One region of the Peribacillus sp. NPDC094092 genome, then DNA from elsewhere that is predicted to be linked to it. Evidence: riboswitches for the same ligand, from Rfam matches in the RefSeq annotation. Region 1 holds a riboswitch; each other region holds the start of a gene.
The links. A riboswitch is a leader RNA that binds a small molecule or an ion and turns the genes downstream of it on or off. The one in region 1 is predicted to bind thiamine pyrophosphate.
Positions count from the first base shown of each region.

Region 2: another riboswitch for thiamine pyrophosphate. It lies ahead of thiC (phosphomethylpyrimidine synthase ThiC); the one in region 1 lies ahead of tenA (thiaminase II).
Region 3: another riboswitch for thiamine pyrophosphate. It lies ahead of tenA (thiaminase II); the one in region 1 lies ahead of tenA (thiaminase II).
Region 4: another riboswitch for thiamine pyrophosphate. It lies ahead of ACQKNS_RS12065 (ABC transporter substrate-binding protein); the one in region 1 lies ahead of tenA (thiaminase II).

Region 1 covers NZ_JBNNUC010000001.1:309,410-314,119, reverse strand. The annotation lists gene menB (1,4-dihydroxy-2-naphthoyl-CoA synthase) at 24-824, shown strand; gene ACQKNS_RS01455 (AMP-binding protein) at 843-2,480, shown strand; gene ACQKNS_RS01450 (SDR family NAD(P)-dependent oxidoreductase) at 2,534-3,280, shown strand; TPP riboswitch at 3,405-3,532, shown strand; gene tenA (thiaminase II) at 3,667-4,350, shown strand; gene ACQKNS_RS01440 (ECF transporter S component) at 4,365-4,710, shown strand, end outside.
Region 2 covers NZ_JBNNUC010000001.1:1,836,785-1,841,494, reverse strand. The annotation lists gene ACQKNS_RS08770 (HAD family hydrolase) at 31-819, shown strand; TPP riboswitch at 935-1,049, shown strand; gene thiC (phosphomethylpyrimidine synthase ThiC) at 1,184-2,962, shown strand; gene ACQKNS_RS08760 (hypothetical protein) at 2,985-3,155, shown strand; partial or broken gene ACQKNS_RS08755 (DUF3231 family protein) at 3,252-3,764, opposite strand; gene ACQKNS_RS08750 (hypothetical protein) at 3,864-4,007, opposite strand; gene ACQKNS_RS08745 (spore coat protein) at 4,183-4,710, shown strand, end outside.
Region 3 covers NZ_JBNNUC010000001.1:1,276,539-1,281,248, reverse strand. The annotation lists gene thiD (bifunctional hydroxymethylpyrimidine kinase/phosphomethylpyrimidine kinase) at 1-678, opposite strand, end outside; gene thiW (energy coupling factor transporter S component ThiW) at 647-1,168, opposite strand; gene tenA (thiaminase II) at 1,184-1,873, opposite strand; TPP riboswitch at 1,963-2,068, opposite strand; SAM riboswitch class I at 2,226-2,329, shown strand; gene ACQKNS_RS06090 (Fur-regulated basic protein FbpA) at 2,505-2,693, shown strand; gene ACQKNS_RS06085 (aspartyl-phosphate phosphatase Spo0E family protein) at 2,948-3,142, shown strand; gene ACQKNS_RS06080 (N-acetyltransferase family protein) at 3,211-3,717, opposite strand; gene ACQKNS_RS06075 (GDSL-type esterase/lipase family protein) at 3,936-4,637, shown strand; gene ACQKNS_RS06070 (ABC transporter ATP-binding protein) at 4,688-4,710, opposite strand, start outside.
Region 4 covers NZ_JBNNUC010000002.1:635,524-640,233, forward strand. The annotation lists gene rarD (EamA family transporter RarD) at 1-239, shown strand, start outside; gene ACQKNS_RS12060 (protein-glutamine gamma-glutamyltransferase) at 333-1,160, opposite strand; TPP riboswitch at 1,462-1,571, shown strand; gene ACQKNS_RS12065 (ABC transporter substrate-binding protein) at 1,706-2,701, shown strand; gene ACQKNS_RS12070 (thiamine-binding protein) at 2,713-2,997, shown strand; gene ACQKNS_RS12075 (ABC transporter permease) at 2,994-3,776, shown strand; gene ACQKNS_RS12080 (ABC transporter ATP-binding protein) at 3,760-4,503, shown strand; gene ACQKNS_RS12085 (TatD family hydrolase) at 4,519-4,710, shown strand, end outside.

The DNA.
Region 1 (4,710 bases):
GATTAATGAAGGGAATGAAAACGATGGAATTAACAGATGTAATCTATGAAAAAAAAGATGGAATTGCAAAGATAACAATGAACAGACCCAAAGTTTATAATGCTTTTCGTGCCAGAACCATTCAGGAATTAATTTGGGCTTTCCGGGACGCCTGGGATGATAATCGTGTCGGTATAGTGATTTTAACAGGAGCAGGTGAGAAGGCATTTTGTGTAGGTGGCGATCAAAAAGAAAAGGGAGAAGAAGGGGGGTATGATCATTCGGGTGGTCTAGGAGGTGGAATGGGACTGGAAATCGAAACGCTGCACCAAACGATCCGGAACATTCCTAAGCCTGTCATTGCAGCGGTTAATGGGTTTGCCATCGGAGGCGGGCATGTCCTTCATGTCATTTGTGACCTAACAATTGCATCTGACACGGCAAAATTTGGCCAGAGCGGGCCAAAGGTCGGTAGTTATGATGCAGGGTTTGGTTCAGCTTATTTAGCACGAATTGTCGGAGAAAAAAAAGCAAGGGAAATCTGGTATTTATGTGAACAATATTCTGCACAAGAAGCAAAGGAAATGGGACTTGTGAACAAAATCGTTGCCTCGGAACAACTGCACGATGCAGCAGAAGAATGGGCAAGAAAGATCCTTGATAAGAGTCCTACGGCGCTAAAAATGCTCAAATATTCCTTTAATGCAGATAGTGCCAACATTCAAGGGATTTCACAACTATCGATGGGCAGTTTAGCGATGTTTTACAATACTAAAGAATCGGAAGAAGGAAAAAACGCCTTCTTAGAAAAGAGGCCTGTAGATTTTAAAAAATTCAGAATATGATGAGGGGGATGAAAACTGGTGAAATTGGAGACGATTTTGACTCAGGAATATGTGGCAGAATTTCAAGGCGTTTGGCCAAACCGAACCATCTTGGATTATTTGAATGATGCTATAGTAAAGCATCCAGATAAGGTGGCGATTATCGATAAAAAAAGTAGTTTTACTTACAAGCAGCTTGGTAAGTTGGTCGATCGAATCGCTTTGGGCCTTTTGCATATAGGATTGGGTAAGGGGGATGTTGTCTCTTTTCAACTGCCTAACTGGAATGAATTTATAATTTTGCACTATGCTGTTACGAGGATCGGTGCCATTAGCAATCCATTGATACCGATTTATCGAGATAGGGAAATTGGCTATATGGTCAGGATGGCAGAATCTAAGATGATTGTTGTACCAGAGTATTTCCGTGGGTTTTATTACCCTGACATGATTGAAAGACTAAGCCAACAATGGCCGTCAATGAAACATATTTATGTGATTGGTGACAGTGCACCTAATGGGATGAAACTGTTCTCCTCCTTATTTGAGGAACCTTGGGAAGAACGGATGGATTCATCCATTTTGGATGAAATCACACATGACCCCAATGATGTGACTGAAATTATCTTTACCTCGGGAACCACAGGGAGTCCAAAAGGAGTTATGCATACACATAATACTCTTTGTATATCAACGAATTATTGGATTGACCGTTTACATTTAACATCCGATGATGTTCTTTTCATGGCGTCTACATTCGCCCATCAAACAGGTTTTGGTTATGGAGTTAGGCTCCCTACTCATATTGGAGGTACGGGAGTCTATCAAGACATTTGGAATCCGAGGGAATTTATTGAATGGGTCGAGAGGGAAAAGATAACGTTTACGGCAGGAGCTACTCCTTTTCTGCAAGATACGGTTCAAATGGAGGGGGTAGAAAGGTTTGACCTTAATTCGCTACGAGTCTTCGTGGCTTTAGGTGCTCCGATTCCCAGGCATTTAGTAAAGGAAGCCATGGAAAAAATACCGTTCAAGATTTTGTCAGGATGGGGGCAAACAGAAGATGGCTTGGTAACCTTGACAAGACTTGAAGATCCAGTAGAAAAACTGACGAATACTGACGGAATTCCGTTTCCGGGAATGGAGCTAAAGGTCGTCGATTTTGAAGGAGAGGTCTGCGCCCCGAATATAGAAGGCTCTTTATTAGTAAGGGGGCCAGCTCTTTTTGTCGGCTATTTTAAACGAATCGATGATACTTTAGCTGAGTATAGGGACGGATGGTTCATTACCGGTGATCGAGCATTCATTGATGAAGACGGGTATATTCGAATATCTGGAAGAAACAAAGACATAATCATACGGGGCGGTGAAAATATTCCAGTCGCTTATGTAGAAAATGTATTGTATGAACACCCGGATATTTCCAGCGCTCAGGTTATTGCAGTTCCAGATTCCCGTCTTCAGGAAAAAGCATGTGCATGTATCAGCATGAAAACGGGGAAGAGTCCGATCACGATGGAGTCCATGCAGGAATTTCTCTCGGAAAAGGGTTTGGCCAAACAATATTGGCCTGAATTTCTAGAAATAATGGATGATTTTCCCCGTACGGCAAGCGGGAAAATTCAGAAATTCCGGCTCCGGGAAATGATAAATGAAAAGATAATCGACAATATATAAGCAGCTTAACTATATCCATATTTACTAAATGTTGTAAGTGGAGGGGGACTAAGATGAATAAAAAAATAGCATTTATTACAGGTGCCGGAAGCGGAATTGGCAGGGAGATTGCAAAAAAATTGGCTTCTCGAAATTTTAACATCATCGTGGCGGATATAAATCATAAAAATGCTGAGGAAACGGTTTCTTTAATCGAAAAGTCGGGCTTTGAAGCAAGAGCGGTCCATTGTGATGTAACGAAATTAGAAAGTGTTAAAAAAGCCGTTGAAGAATCAGTGAACCATTATCGAAGAATAGATATATTGGTTAATAATGCTGGCTGGGATAAGGTGGAACCTTTTTTAAAAAGTGATCCTAGCACTTGGAAAAGGATTATCGATATTAATTTACTTGGGCAGATCCATGCTTGCAAGGAAATTTTACCTCTCATGATTGAAAATGGTTACGGAAAGGTAGTGAATATTGCATCCGATGCAGCTAGAGTAGGATCAAGTGGAGAGGCAGTTTATTCGGCTGCAAAGGGAGGGGTGATTGCCTTCACAAAAACGATAGCAAGAGAAATGGCACGTCACAAACTCAACATAAATTGTATTGCGCCAGGTCCTGCTGATACGCCCCTATTTCAAGAAATAGGCTCTTATAATGAAGGTATAGCAGGTGCCTTGGAAAAAGCGATTCCATTTCGTCGGTTAGCACAACCAGAGGACATTGCCAGTGCTGTTGCCTATTTCGTTTCGGAAGATGCAGGGTATATTACGGGGCAAACTCTTTCCGTAAATGGTGGATTAACAATGGTTTAATCAATCAAGTTAGGTGTTTATGCAAGACTGGATCTAAAAAATTAAGGTGAAAACTTTTTCTAATACGTTTGACAATTGGATTTATCGTGTTAATATAAAGGCAAATGGAAATTAAATATACAATTTGTACCACTAGGGGTGCTTTATTGGTAAAAGTTGATTTTACCGCAGAAGCTGAGATTAAAGATGACTTTAAGACCCTTAGAACCTGATCTGGTTTATACCAGCGTAGGGAAGTGGGGTCTGGAACAATACTTTTCTGTATTTTTTCAAGTACAACCACTTTCTTACGTTAAAGAAAGTGGTTTTTTGTTTGCAAAAAAAGGGGTGATAAAAGTTTTTTTTCTTTAAGATTCATTGAAAAATACAATTTGGAGGTAATGGACATGAAGTTTTCAGAGGAAATCCGTCGTGAAGTTGATCATATTTGGGAAGCTAGTTTTAATCACCCGTTTGTTGCAGGAATAGGAGATGGTACATTGCCATTGGAATGTTTCCGTTTTTATGTCATGCAAGATGCCTATTATTTATCTCATTTTGCTAGAGTTCAAGCTCTAGGGGCAGTCAAAGCTACAGATTTACATACAACAAGCAGGCTTGCCGGCCATGCACAAGGAACATATGAAGCGGAGTTGAAGCTTCATGAGAATTTTTCTGAGAGATTAGGCATCACAAAAGAGGAAAGGGAAAATTTCAAACCCGCCCCGACTGCGTACGCCTATACCTCCCATATGTATCGTGCAGCTTATTCGGGACATTTAGGGGATGTTATTGCAGCTATCTTGCCGTGTTACTGGCTGTATTATGAAATAGGCGAAAGGCTGCAAGGATGCACACCTGAAGAGCCGATTTATCAAGAATGGATAGCGGCGTACGGAGGAGAGTGGTTCCGCACTTTGGTGGAAGAACAAATTACGAGGCTTGATGAGATTGCTGAAAAAGTAACAGAGGAAGATAAGGAAAGGATGAAAGAGCATTTTATCCTAAGCAGCCAATATGAATACTCTTTTTGGGAAATGGCTTATCGTTTAGAGACATGGCCAGTGCATCAAGAAAAACTAGAAGTATAAAGGAGAATGAAATAATGAAAAAAGGATTGAAATTAACGGATATATTAGTCACGATCGTGATTGCGGTAGCATTCGGAATCGTTTACATCCTTTGGGGTTCGATTTATTATTCCGTTAAACCATTAGGATTACATTTGGACCAACTTATTTATGGAATGTGGTTTATAGCTGGCCCCGTCGCCTTTTTAATTTTACGGAAACCGGGTGTGGCACTTTTGGCGGAGATTGCTGCAGCTTCCGGGGAATTCTTTCTAGGTTCTCCTTGGGGGCTGACCGTACTGTTATATGGGGTGGTACAAGGTTTGTTCGCGGAACTGGTGTTCATGGCGTTCAAATATAAAAAATTCAATATGTCGGTGG
Region 2 (4,710 bases), 1.5 Mb from region 1:
TTCAATAATAGGGAAAGAGGGGTGGACATTTTGCTGAAGGCAGTTTTTTTTGATTTAGATGATACATTACTATGGGATCAGAAAAGTGTAAAAGAGGCTTTTGTGGCCACATGTGAAGTGGCCAAGGAGAAATATGATCTGAATGTCGAGGAGTTTGAAGAAGCGGTGCGGAAGGAAGCGCGCGAGCTTTATTCTTCTTACGATACATATGCATTCACACAAATGATCGGAATCAACCCATTTGAGGGACTATGGGGTAATTTTCGGGATGATCATGATGAATTCCGAAAGATGGCCGGGATTGCACCAGGTTATCGGAAAGAAGCGTGGACGAAAGGGTTATTGGCATTAGGGATCGATGACCCGGAATTTGGGCTTGAACTGGCAGAACGTTTCCCTGCCGAGAGGCGCAAAAAACCATTTATCTATGAAGAAACATTCCGTGTTCTGGATGAATTAAAAGGGAAATATAAATTGCTATTGCTTACGAATGGATCTCCTGAACTGCAAAATACCAAACTTGAAATTACGCCTGAACTGGTTCCTTATTTCGACCAAATCGTGATTTCAGGCGCATTTGGACGAGGTAAACCGGATGCCTCCATTTTTGAGCATGCTTTGGAAATCATGGAGCTTGGTAAGGATGAAGTATTGATGGTCGGAGATAATTTAATGACCGATATCCTTGGAGCATCACGCGTAGGCATAAAGTCGGTTTGGATAAATCGCCATGATAAGGAACGGAATGAAGTGATTCCAACCTATGAAATCAAGCATTTAGAGGAGCTTTACCCAATCATTGAGAACCTGAGGAATTAAATGACGGTCCTCTCCAAATAACAAATTTTGGAGAATTGTAATGAAAATATTAGGTCTTTCAAATTATTTACAGAATGAAAAGGGTGAGATATAGTAACCCTGTAATCAATTAAATTATTCAGACTAGGGGTGTCCAATAAAAGTTGGGCTGAGAGAGAAGCGCTTTAGCTTCTTAACCCTCAGGACCTGATCTGGTTCATACCAGCGTGGGGAAGTTAGAATCTACTAAACAATGACATTTCAATTGGTCATTTCTGTAGCCATACTAACGTTAGCCAGGTCTTAAATAGGAGATCTGGCTTTTTCGTGCGAAATGGATTGGATTTTGTCCTTTTTAAATAACTTAAAAAGGAGAAATGAAATCATGATGAGTAATTCAGTAAATGACATGAACGTTTCAATCATGTCCAGCTTTGCCGGGAGTAAAAAAGTGTATGTTGAGGGATCTAGACCCGATATTAAAGTACCTATGCGTGAGATTAAGCTAAGTCCGACTACAGGGTCATTCGGCGAAGAGGAGAATCCGCCTTTACGAGTTTATGACACAAGCGGTTTTTATACGGATTCAGAATATCCCATTGATATTCGTAAAGGTCTTGCCCCGATTAGACGAAGCTGGGTCCTTGAAAGGGAAGATGTTGAAGAGTATGAAGGACGTGAAATAAAGCCCGAAGATAACGGGTATAAAAAAGAGTCACAAACCAAAGCAGAAGTTTTTCCGGGATTGAAAAGAAAACCATTGCGTGCAGTGAAAGGGAAAAACGTAACCCAGCTCCATTATGCCCGAAAAGGTATCATTACCCCGGAAATGGAGTTCATTTCGATCAGGGAAAATGTTACCCCTGAGTTCGTAAGAGAAGAGGTAGCTAGCGGGCGGGCGATCATTCCGGCAAATATTAACCATCCTGAAAGTGAGCCCATGATCATCGGGCGTAATTTTCATGTGAAAATAAATGCGAATATAGGAAATTCCGCTGTTAGTTCATCGATCGAAGCTGAAGTGGAGAAAATGACTTGGGCTACACGTTGGGGTGCAGACAATATAATGGATCTTTCCACCGGAAAGAACATTCACACGACACGGGAATGGATTATCAGGAATTCACCTGTGCCAGTCGGGACGGTTCCGATCTATCAAGCATTGGAAAAAGTGAATGGAGTCGCGGAAGATTTAAATTGGGAAGTTTTCCGGGATACATTAATCGAGCAGGCTGAGCAAGGTGTCGATTACTTCACCATACACGCCGGTGTGCTTTTGCGTTACATTCCCATGACAGCAAAACGAGTTACGGGAATCGTGTCCCGAGGGGGCTCGATCATGGCACAATGGTGCTTGGCCCACCACCAAGAAAGTTTTCTCTATACCCACTTTGAAGAGATTTGTGAAATCATGAAGGCGTATGATGTCTCATTCTCATTAGGTGACGGCCTCCGTCCTGGATCCATTGCAGATGCAAACGATGAGGCTCAATTTGCTGAATTGGAGACACTTGGGGAATTGACGAAGATTGCTTGGAAGCACGATGTTCAAGTCATGGTGGAGGGACCCGGTCACGTACCGATGCATTTGATTAAAGAAAATATGGATAAGCAGCTTGAAGTCTGTCAAGAAGCACCATTCTATACCCTGGGACCATTGACAACGGATATAGCTCCTGGATACGATCATATCACTTCTGCGATTGGTGCTGCCATGATTGGATGGTTTGGAACTGCCATGCTGTGTTATGTGACACCGAAAGAGCATCTGGGACTTCCGAATAAAGAAGATGTTCGTGTAGGGGTCATTACTTATAAAATTGCGGCCCATGCAGCAGATCTTGCTAAAGGCCATCCGCAGGCAAGAAAGCGGGATGATGCCCTTTCAAAGGCTAGATTCGAATTTCGTTGGAGAGATCAATTCAATCTTTCCCTCGATCCTGAAAGGGCGGTTGAATATCATGATGAAACACTTCCGGCAGAGGGTGCCAAAACAGCCCATTTCTGTTCAATGTGCGGCCCGAAATTCTGCAGTATGAGGATTTCCCAGGATATCCGTGATTTGGCGAAGGAAAAGGGTCTGGGTTTTGATTCGGTAATCGATGAAGGTCTGAAAGAAAAAGCGGATGAATTCAGGAAAACGGACGGGGAAATCTATCAATGATTCCGACGAGAGGGAGAATTCGATGAATCGGGTAATCCAAATAAAAGTTGAAATGAAACAGTTGGAAGCTCAATTGGAACAGCTGAAAAGGGAGCTGAACATTTTTCGCGAGAATTGTAATCATGAATTTGTAAAAACTGATTATAGTCAACAATGTATAAAGTGCCACTTAATTGAAAGCCTGCAATGGTAGTGATTCCGTAATCGTCTTCATTATCGAAATTAATCCCTTAATCATGTTGGGCATCAATCACAATGTCACCATGATTGGGGGATATTTCATTACTATTTACATGCTTGTTTTATTAATATGAAGAGGAGGAGGGACAAGCCATCCTTTTTCCTTATTCAATCTTAGGAAGTCAGCACCCATTGCAGCTTTATTGGTATGGAATTGTGCGAACATCTGTGCAATATCTTCGCGGATGCATTGACCCATGATTTGGCTGCAAGCAACTAATCCTGCATTTATATCGATTGATACTGAAGCAGAGATTTCAGGATCTTGAAAACGTGCCCCTCCAGGAATATCCTCCAAATTAGCTTTAGGCCTTTCAGGTGGTGACGGAGGCAGTCCTACGTTATTTTCTTTTAATAATGATTCAAGTTGGTCATGTTCCTGTTTCCCTTGATTGATCACTTCAACAAGTAATTTATGCAAATCCTTGTCTCCACCAGTATGATTAAGCATAGTTTAATGACAGGCAATAAAGCCTTTTGTAGTTGTTAAAAATGCCCATGTTCCAAATGCTTCTCCGTAATGCATAGGCTCTTCTTTCGGATTACCGCTTAAAAACCCCATACCCATCCTCCTAAATTTCTCTATTCAACGCATTTAAGTTACCCTCAATTCATCCATGTATGCATCGTTGTTGATTGAAAAGATAGATGGCTTTTAGGTTTAACCTTTTATTCCTTGTAGCCATTCTTGATAACATTCATCACAGAGCATTTCATTCCTATCCGTGTCAGTAACTTGAAATGTTACGACATGGATTTTCTTTTCTTCCGTGTCATCACTACAATAGAAGCATTTATGTGTCATTAAAAATCCTCCCATAATAAAAAGTGTTTATAGTTGAAACATCATGGTTTTTTTATATAGAAAACATGGTATAGCAGCTTATTGGTCTACTTGGAAGAGTTTAGATTGAATAATCCTGTTGGGGTTTACCATACTAAACTTGTTCGCATCATTGATAAAAAGAGGAGGAAATACGATGCAAAACCAAAATCAACAAGGTCAAGTACACCAGAACATGCAAACAGGTGCCATTCCCCCACAAATGAATCACGGTGGTCACGAAGTATTCGATGTACATGAAGTGTTGTCGGGAACGATTGGTACTTTAAACACATATACTCTTTTGCGTCAGCATATCCAGGATAAGGAATTGCTCGACATTCTGGATCGTCAATATCAGTTCATCCAAGAAGAATATAATATTTCATTGGAGTGCTTCCAATCAGGCCAGGATCCTTCTAAACCGACCCAAAGCTATAAAATGAATCAAGGTAACGATTTTATATATGGATTGACACCAACTCAGCCAAAGAAACCTTTGCAATCCGTCTCTGAAATTACGGATGAATGCATTTCAGGCTTGATGCTTGGAGCTGTCAAGTCTGCAGCATCCATGAAAGCGATGACAGCGCTTGAAATAACGAATCCTGTCGTTCGCCGGGTATTTGCTGATTCCGTTCCGAACTGCATTGAAATGGCATATGAGATTTCGTTATATCAAAAC
Region 3 (4,710 bases), 970 kb from region 1:
TTGCAAGGGCAGCCCATTTGCCAGGTTTGATGTAATGGCGGATGATAGGGTACAGCCAGTGCCATGAGTGTTTTTTGTATGAATGCGCTCTCCCTCGATCCAATGGAAGTCAGTGCCATCATAAAAAAGGTCATTTGGATTACCTGCTGCGTGGCCTCCTTTAAGTAAAACGGCCTTTGGCCCCATTTCTTGTATGGACATGCATGCCTTGTGGAAATCTTGTTCCGTTCGAATCGACAAGCCAGTAAGTACTTCCGCTTCCGGTACATTTGGGGTTACAAGTGTTGCAATCGGGAGCAAATCCACTTTTAAGGCAGAGACAGCCTTTTCGTCGAGCAAATGGTGGCCGCTTTTGGAAATCATGACAGGGTCAAGAATAATGATGGAAGGCATGAAGTTTCTAAGGGAAGCAGCGACTGTTTCCACGATTTCTTTTGATCCAAGCATGCCTATTTTTACTGCATCGACAGGAATATCTTCAAAGATCGCTGCAATTTGATCAGATATGATTGCTGTTTCAATTGGCTGCACTGAACGGACTTCCATTGTGTTTTGTGCGGTTACGGCTGTGATGGCAGACATCCCAAAGACACCATGTGCAGAAAATGTTTTTAAATCCGCCTGTATTCCAGCACCGCCCCCTGAATCAGAGCCTGCGATGGTTAATGCTGTTTTCATAAAAAAACCCCTTCATATAATTATTTTTTAGAAGTATTTTAAGTAATATGAAAGCTAAAATCGCCCCAGTGAATGAACTGAGCATAAAAGCCGGTAAAAAACCAAAAAGAGCCGCTTTTTCCCCCAATAGGAGGAGGGCAAGTGGATAACAGGCTAGGGAACCGAGAATGCCGGTCCCGATCACTTCACCTAAACAGGCGAATTTTAAGCTTTGTGTTTTTCGATAAAGGATGGCAGCCAATAGTGCACCGATCATGCTGCCGGGAAAAGCAAAAATTGAACCGGTACCAGACATGTTTCTAATGATGGAAACTAAAAAAGCTTGTGTTACAGCATAAGCTGGCCCCAATAGAACGGCCGTCAGGACATTTGCCAGATGCTGAATGGGAAAGACTTTTGCAAAACCTGCAGGGATGAAAATAAATGAACTGGTCAGTGTCGTTATAGCCGTGATCATGGCAGTCAATGTCAGTTTCTTGATAGGATTCATCATCATGCCAACGACCTACAGCGGCCAATCCTGTTCATTTTGAACCATATCCCAGAATAAATATTCATATCGGGAAGTAACCAAAAAGTGCTTTTCTAATCTAAGAAGTTCTGTTTCTGGCATGCCTTCCGTCAATTCCTCCAACAAAGCGATCAGCCATTTGTGTGCTTCCCCGAATTCAGGAGATGAATAGGATCTTATCCAATCTGCGTAGCGATTGTTTTCCAATGCTGCCCCATTTTGTTCTTTTAATAGCAAACCGATTTCATAATAATCCCAAGCGCAGGGCAGGAGACAGGCGATCAAGTCTGCCAAAGTCCCATGCTGAGCTGCATTTAGCATGTATCCTGTATAGGCTAGAGTGGTTGGAGTGGGTTCTGTTTCTTCCAATTCCTTGGAACTGATCCCGAATTCGGAAGCATAATGCCGATGAATATCCATTTCCACTTGAAGGGTTTCATTTAAAATGCTCGCAAACTTTGCCATGGTTTCGATGTTATGTGCTTTGATGACACCTAAAGCAAACAGCTTGGAATAATCCATGAGATAGATATAGTCCTGCTTCAGGTAATAAGCAAATTTCTTTTCAGGAAGCGTACCATTTCCAATTGCCTGGACAAAGGGATGTGAATGGTTCCTTTTCCAAATCTCTTTTGACCGTGCATGCAGTCTATCACTGAATCTTTCTAATTTAACATTCTCCATTGTTCATCCTCCTTTAGAATGGATCCCTTGTTAATGAAAAAAACCCGTTCCTGAATTCGGAACGGGGTAGATGGATATAGTCTGAAAATGGACGATATCATCCACTTCCCTCCGCCGGTATGAGCCGGTTCAGGTTCAAAGGGTCCGGAACTAATTCCATCTCAGTCTTAAAAAAAGACTCCCCTAGTGGTGTGAATTGTATGTAATTACTGACATCATATCAGAAAGACAAGAAAATGCAACCTGTATTTGAAAGAGGGACCCCTTAATGTCCAGGAAAAAGGGAGAACCAGGTAATTGACTTTTGATGGTTATTAGGATAAAATCATGTCTACATCATTTATATATCGATTTCTTATCCAGAGAGGTGGAGGGACTTGGCCCAAAGAAACCTCGGCAGCGGACCCGTTTGGGAACTGTGCTAAATCCAACAAGCATATGCTTGGAAGATAAGAAGAGCCGTACGGACACTGTCAGCCTCTTCTTGAATTAGAAGGGGCTTTTATTTTTGGGAAATAACGTTTAGTGACATAATAGAAAAGGTATATATAATTTGGTGAAAATCTAACAAGTTGATAAAGTTTAGCTACTAGAAGCAGGCTCTAGGATGACTAGGAAAGGAGCCATTTACATGGCAGAATTATTTAAGAGGATTGAACAGAGGAAGGCAAAGCTTATTGAAGAGTTATTGGCCAATGGAGTATACAAAACCTCTGATGAAAGGCACCTTTATGATGCCCCATTAAAAGTACTTGAAGATGAATATAAGGTTGTTATAAATAGACCTAATACCGAGTCACCTTCCGAATGGATGACATAGTAAACGATGACTATATTTTGGGTTCTTGGATAAGGGATATGATGTAAGCATTCGCAGTCTACACTAGTGGATGCTTTTTTTGCGTTTGATAGAAAATGACACTAAATATACATAATTATAGAATTTAATAGTCATTTTGTCACATTTAACCTTTAAAATAACACATTTATTTTCTGAAAAATAGTTGATTTTAACTAGTGGTTTCATTATGATGAAAGTGTAAAAATATTGAATAATTAGGAGGTGACTATATAATGCCTTGCCGTAAGGTAACTATAGAAAAAGTAGAAGAGAAGAGAAAAGAAATGATCAACTTGGCAGCAATTTACGGCTTATCAAGTCTGCTGACTGTTCAAGCCAGTCAAGAATTGGATACACTATTAAATGCGTTAACAAGTAAAAGAGATGCCGAACATTTTCCCCTCCAGAAAGTATATAGGTATTTTTAAATGAGCCAATTCGCCCTCGATTAAGATTAAAAAGCTACTGCTCAAGGCAATAGCTCAAAAGAATAATATTAAATATCGACACGTTTACCAAGAATGACCAAATCCCGCTCAATCCCATCCAGCTCGGCAACTTGAGGTAAATGTGCCCATTCTTCAAACCCGAATTTGGAAAAAAGCTTTAGGCTTGGTGTATTGTGCGCGAAAATGAAACCCAATAGAGTCTTAACACCTAATTTTGGACTCAATTCAATAGCCTTTTGAATCGAAATTTGTCCGATTCCTTTTCCCCGGAAATAATCATCAATATAAATGCTGATTTCGGCAGTGGAATTATATGCCGGCCGGCCATAGAAGGATTGAAAGCTCATCCATCCAGCAGTTTTCCCTTCTATAGTAATGATAAATAGCGGTCTACTTTCTAAATGATGTTCCTCAAACCATTTAACCCTCGATTGGACGGATACAGGCTCAGTATCTGCCGTGACCATTCTTGACGCAATTGTCGAATTATATATTTCAACAATTCTGGGTAGATCAGATAGTTCTGCCTCTCTAAACTCTATGTGCTCTTCCATGATTTAAACTCCTAACTATCATTTATTCAATCTCCAGAATGAAGGGTAATCCCGTTTTTTGTTTTAGGGACGGTGAATGACACCCAATCCATTGAAAGTTTTATATAATCATACACTCTTTACTCTTTATCTGACAATTTTTTTTATGTTAAGACTGCAGGTGTTTTGGGTATGTAAAAGATTAAATACTTCTAGTAAAGAGACAAGAGGAGAAGCAAATGAAGAAATTGGCAGTTTTTTTGATTATAGTACTAGTTATATGTTTTGCTGCATATGAATTTCAGGCATCGGAGTCGGAAGATGTGCAAAGGGTGATGGCATTTGGAGATTCATTAACCTATGGAAAAGGGGATAAGAACGGGGAAGGATATATAGAAGGCCTTGAGGATGAATTGAATAATCCGCAATCGGAACAAAAAGTGAGTTTTTGGAATTACGGTATAAAAGGCCAGGAAACGGATGGTGTGATGAAACAGCTTGATGATTACCGTATTAAAACGAAACTTGATGAAGCCGATACTTTCATCGTTTATATTGGAACGAATGACTTGATCAATAGTAATGGAGGGGAATTGGAGAAAATAAGTGACCGAAAAATCATTGAGGGTAAACGGGAGTATATCAGTCATCTGAAAAAGATTACATCAACATTGATGGAGGCAAACGATAAAGCGGATATTCTGGTAGTGGGACTATATAACCCAATTAAAGATAATCAAAAACTTGAAAAGCACATTCGCGATTATAACCAGTCAATAAAGGGGATAGCGGATAAAGATAAAAGGATGTTATTCATTCCTACAAATGATCTTTTTGAAGATAAAAAGAAGACAGAGTATTTTAGTGATAAGTTACATCCGAATGAAAAAGGCTATCAGCTCATTGCGAATCGGGTTTTGGAAAGTTATGATTTCAAATGAAAGCAAAAATGCACAGGAAGGCTTCCTGTGCATTTTTGCCCGCTAAGTAGCTAGGAATTTGATATCGCTTTTA
Region 4 (4,710 bases), on a different contig from region 1:
TATATTTTGCGAAAGGGGCGGAGAAGATCCCGTTATCGATGCTTGGCATTTTTCAGTATATCGCTCCGACCTTATCTTTATTGATCGGTGTATTCGTCTATCATGAAAGTTTTACGAAAGCACATCTTTTAGCCTTTTTGTTCATATGGTCAGCCTTGGCTGTTTATACAGTATCCATAACGAAGTGGGGTCAGGCAAGTGCCCGCAGGTTCAAAGGCAAAGGGAATATTGGTGCTTGAATAACAAAAAATGCTTGGGAGATTTCTCTCCAAGCATTTTTTTTATGGCGGTATTTAATGAAACGGTTTTACGGCATAGGAGAAATGCCAGGGTCATGAAAGGTAAATATTCGAACCTATTTCAGTTACAATACAATTGGAAAGGCTGGAAGGACTTTGATTTGGCTTTGCACGGGGGATGTTTTGTCGGAATTGGCTATAGAAGGAACTATCCAGGAAAATGATATGAGTTGTCAGGTATGCCGATATGGTGGCGAATGGCTTTCTATTGCTATTTAATTCCGTGATGATTCCCTGTGCACTGGTAATGCCGATTCCGTGACCATAATAGAGGTTGTTTCCTAATAATATGGCATTTTCACCTTGCCATTCAGGAGTTGACTCGTCGTGCTCAGGGTTTTTGAAATAAACGCAATCTCCCGGTAAATAATCCCTTCCTTGATGAATATCGAGAGCCATATTTTGTGGAGGGTGCCAGTCATATAAAACTAGGTTTGAAAAAAGGTGGTCGAAATTCCTGGGGCCGATTAAATCCAATATGGCCTTTAGAAAAGTGACGACTATCGCTGTCCCGCATTCGAAAGCATAAAGCCTTCCATTTATGAAAATGTCAAGGAGTGCAGCATGAGGGAGAACCCCTGGCTGAAGGGTAAAGGTGCCATCCTTTGAAAGGCGCCAATATTGTTTATTGGATTCCGATTCCTCAAGTGTGGAAAATTCTGCATCACTTTTATCCAACGCAATGGCTGCCGCAATGACTCGGTTTCGCAGTTGTATCTCGAAATTAAACTCTCCAAAGTTCCGGTATTCAAAAACGTTCGAATCCTCCGCCAGCGATTGAACAATTTCAAGCGATTTAGCAGGTGCTATTCCTGGTTGGATTTGACTGACATCTAACCATTTGTGATTAATCTTTATCATGATCATATCCACCTTTTGCTTATTTAAATGAACGGTTAATAAAACGGGTAAACAAAAATGTCTACATAATGCTCATTATATGAATGCCAGCAAGGAAGTGACTATTTGGAACGTTTCAGCGCCTTTGCAGCCGAGAATGATTGGAATGAAAAGTGGGCAGAAGTTTTTTGCTTTCATCGCAAAAGATGTTTTGCTGGATATCCTAGATGACTGGAATACCTTTCCAATTAGCGAGAAGAAGCAAATTAGTATTCCTTTTTCCCCATGAATTGATATAATGGGAGAGAAAAGTTCATATGTGCGAGAAATGTAGGGGGGCCGGTACTGCTGGCTGAGATTGCATCCTTTAGATGCTGACTCTTTGAACCTGATCTGGATGATGCCAGCGGAGGGAACATATTATGACTGACTTTCTGTTTTATATGTTAACGTCCGAATTCACCTTCGGGCGTTTTTTGCTTATTTATCCAGTATTTGAATGAACCCTGGAGCCCCGATATGGTTCCGGCATATGGATCTTATATGATGTGTAGGAGGATAATGACTTGAATAAATTCTTGCCACTGTTAACTTCGTTGTTCCTTTTGGCTGGATGCGGTGCAGGCGGAACGAATGAAAAAGAAGAAGCATCTAAAAATGAAGAATTAAAAAAAGTATCGGTCGTGCTCGATTGGACACCGAATACAAACCATACAGGATTGTATGTAGCCAAGGAAAAAGGTTATTTTAAAGAACAAGGTCTTGATGTGGAAATTATCATGCCAGGTGAAGCAGGAGCTGATAAGCTTGTCGCTTCAGGAAAATCTGAATTTGGCGTCAGTTACCAGGAGGGCATAACGCAGGCCCGTGTGCAGGGTGTGCCAATTGTTTCGGTAGCTGCCGTCATCCAGCATAATACCTCGGGATTCGCTTCCCCTGAAGCAAAGAACATTAAAACTCCCAAGGATTTTGAAGGGAAAACGTATGGTGGCTGGGGATCTCCGGTTGAAAAGGCCATCATGGATTCACTCATGAAAAAAGAAAATGCGGATGTAAATAAAGTGGATATAGTCAATACAGGAGACACGGATTTTTTCACTTCGGTTAAAAGGGATATAGATTTTGCCTGGATTTATTATGGATGGACAGGCATTGAGGCTGAATTGCGAAATGAGAAGCTTAATATGGTTTACTTAACCGAATACTCTGATAAACTTGATTACTATACGCCTGTATTGACTACGAATGAAAAGATGATAAAAGAAGATCCCGAGACTGTTAAAGCATTCGTTCATGCAGCATCGAAAGGGTACCAGTTTGCGATCAAGAATCCTGCTGATGCAGCAGACATGTTAACAAAGGCTGCACCGGATCTTGATGCAAAACTGGTGAAGAAAAGCCAGGAGTGGCTTGCAGACAAGTATCAGGATGATGCTCCGCGATGGGGTGAACAAAAGCTTGAAATTTGGAAGAATTACAGTGATTGGATGATTGAAAATAAGCTTCTTGAAGGTGATTTCGATCCTGAAAAGGCATTTACCAATGAATTTTTACCAAAATAGGAGGAAATGCAATGGCCAACTCATTAATTAGTATACAGATTATCCCTAAAGGGGAAAATGTCATCCCAATGGTCGATGAAGCAATCAAGATCATTGAAGAATCAGGTGTCAAGTATGAGGTTCACCCGCTTGAAACGACAATGGAGGGTGAGCTTTCCGAACTTTTTGCCGTGATAGAAAAAATGAATGTAAGAATGATTGAAATAGGATCGCCGAATGTCATTTCCCAAGTGAAAATATTATATCAGCCAAGCGGGATTACGATGGATACGTTAACGGAGAAATATCGGGCATGATCGGAAGGGGAATTTGGAAGAAGGGGGCTCCCTTCTTTCTTTTATTATTGTTGCTGATAGTATGGGAGTCAGTGACAGTCTTATTGAAAGTCGAAGAATGGCTGCTTCCCGCTCCATCTGCCATTTTCATTGAAGGAATTGAGTCGTCCGGCAATCTTTTCGGACACCTTATATCCACAACCGAGCTTGCGTTGTCGGGTTTTTTTATTGGAAGCTGCATCGGCTTATTGATAGCGGCAATCTTACACCTATTTCCAGGTGTGAAGGACGCTGTTTATCCACTGCTCATACTATCACAAAATATACCGATCATTGTTTTGGCGCCGCTCTTGGTGATCTGGTTTGGCTTTGGCATGCTGCCTAAGTTAATAGTGATTTCGCTTGTATGTTTTTTTCCGGTTGCGGTTGCATCATTGGACGGTTTTCGCCAGACACCCTACGAACTTAAGCATTATTTCAAGATGATGGGAGCGGGAAAAAACCAGCTATTTTGGAAGCTGGAACTCCCTCACTCGGTCCCGTTCATTTTCTCCGGCCTGAAAATTTCGGCCACCTATAGTGTAATGGGTGCGGTTATTTCGGAATGGCTTGGGGCAAAATCGGGGATTGGTGTTTATATGACCCTCGCTTCCTCTGCGTTCAGGACAGATCGGGTGTTTGTTGCCATTTTCATCATCATGGGAATGAGCCTGATCTTTTTTGGAATCATCACCTTCCTGGAGAAATACTTAATTTCTTGGAAGAGAAAGGAGGGCGAAAAGGATGAAGCTGGAAATTAAAGACGTCTCCTATTCTTTCGATGGTAAACAGAATATATTGGATAATATGAATTTCCATGTGGATGATGGGGAATTTGTCACGATCCTTGGGCCATCGGGGAGCGGTAAAAGTACATTGTTCCATTTGATCGGCGGCATTCTGAAGCCAGATCAGGGCATCATTTCACTGGATGGTAAAAAGATTAATGGCTTAAAGGGCCATATCAGCTATATGCCTCAGCAGCCTTCGCTTCTACCTTGGAGGACGGTATTGGAAAATGTTTTGCTTGGAAGTGAACTTGCTGGAATCAGAGATAAAGAAAAGGCAAAAGCCCTTTTGATGAAAGCTGGATTAGAAGAGTACGAGAAAGCATATCCGCATGAATTATCAGGAGGCATGAAGCAAAGGGCCGCATTCATCCGGAGTATCTTAAGTCAACAGGACTTGATGTGCCTGGACGAACCCTTTTCTGCCTTGGATGAACTGACAAGATTGCAAATGCAAAAATGGCTGTTATCGGTTTGGGAAGAAAATCGGAGGTCGGTGCTATTTGTTACGCATAGCATAGATGAAGCGGTTTTCCTTTCAGATAGAATTTATGTGTTATCAGCAAAACCGGCTGCTGTCATCAAAGAAGTGAAAATTCCATTTCCAAGGCCAAGAAGTGAAGAACAGCTTCTTAGTGATGAATTTTTTCATTTGAAGAGAGATTTATATGCAGCACTGAAGCCAACTATTTCTACTTAAAGGAGGCGATTGAACTTGAGGATCATCGACAGTCATATCCATTTGGACCGGTATGATGTTGTTAAGCGGCAGCAGATTCTGACTGACATGGAAAAGGTCCATATGGAATCCTTGCTGTCTGTTTCCATGAATTTGGCTTCTTCGATTAACAATTATCAGCTCTCACTCAAGGATTCACGAATAAAGCCTGCCTTTGGTTTTCATCCA